Regions from separate parts of the Streptomyces sp. BA2 genome, predicted to be linked through region 1. Evidence: riboswitches for the same ligand, from Rfam matches in the RefSeq annotation. Region 1 holds a riboswitch; the other holds the start of a gene.
The links. Region 1 has a riboswitch for S-adenosylmethionine ahead of E5671_RS15705 (aminotransferase class V-fold PLP-dependent enzyme). Riboswitches for the same ligand answer to the same signal wherever they lie in the genome.

Region 1 (3,400 bases):
TGCACGTCACCGCGGACCTCTCCCTCGGCCCCGGAACGGGCGCCTCCGGCGGCCTGGGAGCCGGTCTCGCGGCGCTCGGCGCCCAGCTCCTCCCCCGCTTCGACGTCCTGCTCGACCACCTGGACCTGGACGCCCGCCTGGCCCGCGCCGACCTCGTCGTCACCGCCGAGGGAGCCCTGGACCACCAGACGCCGCGCGGCAAGGTCCCCGCCGAAGTGGCTCGGCGCGCCAAGCTCTCCGGCCGCCCTGTCCTGGTCCTCGCGGGCACGATCGGCCAGGGCGCGCACCACGTACGGGAGGAGGGCGTGGACGCCTACAGCGCGATCCTGCCCGCTCCGGTCTCGCTGACCGAGGCACTAGGGAGGGGGGCTGAGTTCCTCACCGACGCGACCGAGCGCGCCCTGCGGATGATCGTCCTGGGGTCACGTCTGAGGGGACGGCCCAAGGCTCAGGCCGCCGTGGTGTCCGGCACGCAACGCCCGTCCTCCGTGCGGTAGTTCCAGCGCGCGCCGTCCGCCACGAGCTCCTTGACGGCGCGCACGAAACGCTCCACGTGCTCGTCGGGGGTGCCCGCGCCGAAGCTGACGCGGATGGCGTTCAGGGACTTCTCGCCGGGCGCGGCCTCGGGGGCGCCGCACTCGCCCTGGGACTGCGGGTCGCTGCCGAGCAGGGTGCGCACCAGCGGGTGGGCGCAGAAGAGACCGTCGCGTACGCCGATGCCGTACTCGGCGGAGAGCGCGGCGGCGAAGTGCGAGCTGTTCCAGCCGTCGACGACGAAGGAGATGACGCCGACGCGCGGCGCGTCGTCGCCGAAGAGCGAGAGCACCTTCACCGCGGGCACCTCGGCGAGTCCGTCGCGCACCTTCGCGATGAGGTGGCGCTCACGGGCGACGAGCTCGTCGAAGCCCGCCTCGGTCAGCGCCTTGCAGGCGGAGGCGATCGAGTACACGCCGATGACGTTCGGCGAACCCGCCTCGTGCCGCGCGGCGGTGTCGTGCCACTCGACGTCCACGCCGCCATCGGTGCGCCGCGCGACCTTCCGCGACGCGCCGCCGCCCGCGAGGTAGGGCTCGGCCTCCTTCAGCCAGTCGGAGCGGCCCGCGAGGACGCCCGAGCCGAAGGGCGCGTACAGCTTGTGACCGGAGAAGGCGACCCAGTCGACGTCCAACTCGCTGATGGAGACCGGGTGGTGGGGCGCGAGCTGCGCGGCGTCCAGGACGATGCGGGCGCCGTGCGCGTGGGCGGCGGCGGCCAGCTCCTTGACCGGCCACAGCTCACCGGTGACGTTCGACGCTCCGGTCACGCAGACCAGGGCGGGCCCGTAGGGATCGCGGTCGGCGAGGGCGCGCTCCAGGGTGGCGACGGCCTGGTCGGGGGTGCGCGGGGCGTTCAGGTACGTCACGCGGGCGTCGCGCCAGGGCAGCAGCGATGCGTGGTGCTCGGTCTCGAAGACGAAGACCTGGCAGTCGGCGGGGAGCACGGCGGCCAGCAGGCCCAGCGAATCGGTGGTCGAACGGGTGAAGACGACCTGGTCGTCCTCGCGGCAGCCGAGGAACTCGGCGACGGTGACCCGGCTGTTCTCGAAGAGGTCGGTGGAGAGCTGCGAGAGGTACCCGGCACCACGGTGCACGCTGCCGTAGTACGGCGCGTACGCGGCCACGTCGTCCCACACCCGCTGCAGGGCCGGGGCGCTCGCGGCGTAGTCGAGCGCCGCGTAGGTCACCTCGCCGCCGGTGACGAGCGGCACGGTGACGTCACGGCCGAGGACGGGCAGCGGAGCGGCACAGACGGATCGGTCGGCGGCAGCGGTGGTGACAGACATGGCGAACTCCCGTGGGAAGGCAGGCGAGTTCACTGCGAGAGCGCTCGTACGGCGCCGCAGTGATGAAGAGAAAAGGAGGTGCGGAAAAGGGGCCGGAAAGCCCTATCGCATTCGCTTGCTCACGAGACTGCTCCCTTGAGGACCAGGACCCCAGGGTTGTTCGCAGGGGTCCGCGCTTGCCATGGACCTTGCTGTCCACGGCCTGGTCTTCACCCGGGGCACCCCGCCACGGACGGAGGGTTGCCGGACAGCGAGCCGGGGCCTAATCGCTGTCACTCATGACCTGCGCAGCATCTTGCCACACGATCTTCTCGGTGCCCACCGCAGTCCGGCATCCGGACTGCGGTGGGCACCACACTCACCTGTTGCTGGCCGCCACCCACAGCTCAAGGGCCTTCTTCGCGGCCCCGGAGTCGATCGCCTGCGCCGCCTTCGCGATGCCGGCGCCGATCTGCTCCACGAGGGTCCCCTCGCCCGGCGAGAGGGCCACCAGGGCCGCCGCCGTGTTGAGCAGCACGGCGTCCCGCACAGGGCCCTTCTCGCCGTCCAGGAGGCGCAGCGCCACCTCGGCGTTGTACGAGGCGTCGGCGCCCCGCAGCGCCTCGACGGGGACGAGGTCGATGCCGACGTCCCGCGGGTCGAAGGCCTCCTCGCGCACGGCGCCGTCCCGTACGACCCAGACCCGGGACGTCGAGGTGGTCGTCAGCTCATCGAGGCCGTCGTCGCCGCGGAAGACGAGGGAGGAGTTCCCGCGCTCGGCGAAGACCCCGGCCACGATCGGCGCCATCCGCGGGTCGGCGACCCCGACCGCCTGGGCGCGCACCTTGGCCGGGTTGGTGAGCGGACCGAGGGCGTTGAAGACGGTCCGGATGCCCAACTGGCTGCGCGCCGCTCCGGCATGCCGCAGCGCCGGGTGGAACTTCACGGCGAAGCAGAAGGTGATCCCGGCTTCCTCGGCCACCTCCACGACCCGATTCAGCGGCAGCTCGAGGTTCACCCCGAGCTTCTCCAGGACGTCGGAGGCGCCCGATGCGCTGGAGGCCGCGCGGTTGCCGTGCTTGACGACCTTCGCGCCCGCGCCCGCGGCCACGATCGCGGACATCGTGGAGATGTTGACGGTCTTGGCACCGTCACCGCCGGTGCCGACGATGTCGACGGTCTGCCCCGGCACCTCGATCACATTGGCGTGCTCGTACATCGTGCGTACGAGGCCGGAGATCTCCTCCACGGTCTCGCCCTTGGCCCGCAGCGCGACCATGAAGCCCGCGATCTGCGCGTCGGTCGCCTCGCCGCGCATGATGCGGTCCATGGCCCAGGCGGTGTCCTCTGCGCTCTGGTCGCGCCCCTCGAGCAGCCCGTTCAGTACACCGGGCCAGGAACGGGCCGCCGCGGTGTTGCCTCCTGCGGGGGTCACAGCGCTCATATGCCGCTCCTGGGTTCGTCTAGGCAGGGTCAGGAACACCTTATCCAGCTCCGGGGACGGCAAAGAGCCCCGTCCATGCACTGGAACGCATGGGACGGGGCTCTCGCCGTGGCGACCTTGTGGTCAGAGCTTCAGAGGATCAGTGGTGGCCGTGG
Region 2 (3,400 bases), 1.6 Mb from region 1:
ACAAAATGCCCGGCTTGTGGCGGTTACGCCACGCGGCGTGCCGTGTACTCCGCGATGCCGCACATCGGCGGGCGCTCCTCCGTGTCCACCAAATGGGTCCGCGGCTCGAACCCGTGCTCGCCCCGTTCGAACTGAGTGAGCTCGGGCCGTACGAGATGGCCGCGCGCGAGCCGCAGCTGAGCCGTCCGGTAGATCGCCGCGGCCATCCGGCCGAGCGCCTGCCCGTCCTGGTGCCGGTGCTTGCGCACGCCGACGTCGACCTGCGCGAGCGCGTCAAGGCCCACGGTGTGCAGCGCGTCGACGAGCAGGCCCAGCTCCACTCCGTAACCGACGGGGAACGGCAGCCGCTCCAGGAGGGACCTGCGCGCCGCGTACTCGCCGCCCAACGGCTGGACGAATCCCGCCAGTTGGGGCCAGTGCATGTTCAGCAGCGGGCGCGCCATCAGCTCGGTGACTCGGCCACCCTGACCTGCGGTAGCGGCCAAGGGGCGGTCGTACATCGCCTTCACGAAGTCCACGTCGGGCTCGGTCAGGAGCGGGCCCACGATCCCGGTGACGAAGTCCGCCGAGAACTCCTTCAGGTCCGCGTCGACGAACGCGACGATGTCACCGCCGGTCACCAGGAGCGAGCGCCACAGGACCTCGCCCTTGCCGGGTACGGCCGGAACGCGCGGCAGGATCTCGTCCCGGTGCACGACCCGTGCGCCCGCCTCCCGCGCGACCTCGGCCGTACGGTCCTTCGAGCCGGAGTCGATCACCACGAGCTCGTCGACGAGCGAGACCTTCTCGACCAGCTCACGGCGGATCTCGGCGACGATCTCGCCGACCGTCCCCTCCTCGTCGAGCGCGGGCAGGACGACACTCACCGAGGCCCCCGACGCCCGCTTGGCGGCGACGAGTGCGCTGAGCGGACGGTCGGCAACGGACCAGGAACGCCTGGTCAGCCAGCGCTCGGCCTCTTCCAGCACGGGTGGCTCCTCCTGTGTGTGGCCTACATGTGATCCATCTCGCGGTTCGGACGACTATCTCAAGGGTCCAGGCCGTCGGTTACAGTCTTGAACAACGCGGATGACCATCGCATGTCGGGGGTCATCGCGTAACAAATGCCCCGGGCCCATGAAGCCCCGGCGCCATACCGCTCATCCAGAGGGGCAGAGGGATACGGCCCGTTGAAGCCCCGGCAACCATCCCGCCGACCGCGCTCGCGAGGTCTCGGTGGGGAAGGTGCCAATTCCGTCTCGCGGCGAGATGCGCCGCGAGGAAGATGAGGAGAAAGGGCCTCGCCTCCATGGCTGCGCAGACCGTCGCAACGAACGACACCACCACCCCCTCCACCACCACCACGGGTTCCGTGGACCTCGGCCCCGCGTCCGGCCTTTCCTGCCGCGAGTGCGGCGAGCTCTACGCGCTGGGCCCGATCTTCGCCTGCCAGGCCTGTTTCGGCCCGCTCGAAGTCGCGTACGACCTGCCGACCGGTGACCCCGAGGCGCTCCGGAAGCAGATCGAGTCCGGCCCCGACAACATCTGGCGCTACGCCCCCCTGCTGCCCGTCCCGGCGGATGTGGCCGAGAAGCCGAACATCAACCCCGGCTGGACCAAGCTCGTCAAGGCCGACAACCTCGCCCGTGAACTCGGCGTCGAGCAGGGCAAGTTGTTCGTCAAGGACGACTCCGGCAACCCCACGCACTCCTTCAAGGACCGCGTCGTCGCGCAGGCCATCGAGGCGGCGCGCGCCTTCGGCTTCACCACCCTGTCCTGCTCCTCCACCGGCAACCTCGCCGGAGCCGTCGGCGCCGCCGCGGCCCGCGCCGGCTTCCGCTCCTGCGTGTTCATCCCGCACGACCTGGAGCAGGGCAAGGTCGTCATGGCCGCGGTCTACGGCGGCGAGCTCGTCGGCATCGAGGGCAACTACGACGACGTGAACCGCTTCTGCTCCGAGCTCATCGGCGACCCGCTGGGCGAGGGCTGGGGCTTTGTGAACGTGAACCTGCGGCCGTACTACGGCGAGGGCTCCAAGACGCTCGCGTACGAGATCTGCGAGCAGCTGGGGTGGGTCCTTCCCGACCAGCTGGTCATCCCGATCGCGTCGGGCTCGCAGCTCACGAAGATCGACAAGGGCCTGAAGGAGCTCATCAAGCTGGGTCTCGTCGAGGACAAGCCCTACAAGATCTTCGGCGCCCAGGCCGAGGGCTGCTCGCCGGTGTCCACCGCCTTCAAGGCCGGGCACGACGTCGTACGCCCGCAGAAGCCGGACACCATCGCCAAGTCGCTCGCCATCGGCAACCCCGCCGACGGGCCGTACGTCCTGGACATCGCGCGTCGCACGGGCGGTGCGGTGGAGGACGTGAACGACGAGCAGGTCGTCGAGGCGATCAAGCTTCTGGCGCGGACCGAGGGCATCTTCGCGGAGACCGCGGGGGGCGTGACGGTCGGCGTCACCAAGAAGCTGATCGAGGCGGGCCTCATCGACCCCACCTTGACCACGGTGGTGCTCAACACCGGCGACGGCCTCAAGACCCTCGACGCTGTTGCCGAGACCTCTCAGGCGACAGCCACGATCCGTCCCAGCCTTGACGCGTTCCGCGCCGCGGGTCTCGCCGGTTAGCCGCCGCAGGGCCTGATCGCCGTCGCCGACGGGCGGTCGTGGTCCGTCCTCGCGCAGTTCCCCGCGCCCCTTGCAGGGGCGCTTCCTCCCCGCATCAAGAGGTGAACCCCATGAGCGTCAACGTCCGCATCCCCACCATCCTTCGCACCTACACCGGCGGTAAGGCCGAGGTCGCCGCCGAGGGGGCGACCCTCTCCGAGGTCATCGCCGACCTCGAGGCCAAGCACGCCGGCATCGCGGCCCGTGTCCTGGACGACCAGGGCAAGCTGCGGCGCTTCGTGAACGTGTACGTGAACGACGACGACGTCCGCTTCGAGCAGGGTCTTGAGACCGCGACGCCGGACGGCGCCGGCGTCTCGATCATTCCTGCCGTCGCCGGCGGCTGATCCTTTTCACAAACACCCTGCGTAATTCTGATTGCCCCCTCCGCGAGAGAAACGGAGGGGGCAATTCCATGTGGTTGAGCGCGGTACAGTTGGGAAGCGAGCTTCCCCGTTTGTGCCGAGCGCATATACGAAGTCGCCCCGAGGGCGACAAGAAGTAGCCAAAGTGCACTGCCCATTTGCCCCTCCCGTGGCATTTGTCTGGCCCGACTTGCCCTGAACTCCGGCGAATTCTCCGCATATAACCGATCAGGCGTGCCCAGAATTCTCGTCCGATTGACCTGTTGCAGAGGGCAGTTGGACAGATACATTCAGCCGCGGTCGACGCGTTCCGGCGCACGCCTCCACAACCCATTGGGGGGGTGAGGTCTGACCCGGGTCCGCGAAGTGCGGGCCCGTGCAAGGGCCAGTA

Region 2: it holds a riboswitch for S-adenosylmethionine, as region 1 does, so the genes downstream of both, thrC (threonine synthase) here and E5671_RS15705 (aminotransferase class V-fold PLP-dependent enzyme) in region 1, are expected to answer to the same signal.

The regions. Positions count from the first base shown of each region.
Region 1 covers NZ_WSRO01000002.1:2,882,954-2,886,353, forward strand. The annotation lists gene E5671_RS15700 (glycerate kinase) at 1-497, shown strand, start outside; gene E5671_RS15705 (aminotransferase class V-fold PLP-dependent enzyme) at 449-1,822, opposite strand; SAM riboswitch class IV at 1,990-2,106, opposite strand; gene trpD (anthranilate phosphoribosyltransferase) at 2,181-3,245, opposite strand; gene qcrB (cytochrome bc1 complex cytochrome b subunit) at 3,385-3,400, opposite strand, start outside.
Region 2 covers NZ_WSRO01000002.1:4,436,372-4,439,771, reverse strand. The annotation lists gene E5671_RS22535 (glucosyl-3-phosphoglycerate synthase) at 24-968, opposite strand; SAM riboswitch class I at 1,137-1,271, shown strand; gene thrC (threonine synthase) at 1,289-2,605, shown strand; gene E5671_RS22525 (MoaD/ThiS family protein) at 2,716-2,991, shown strand.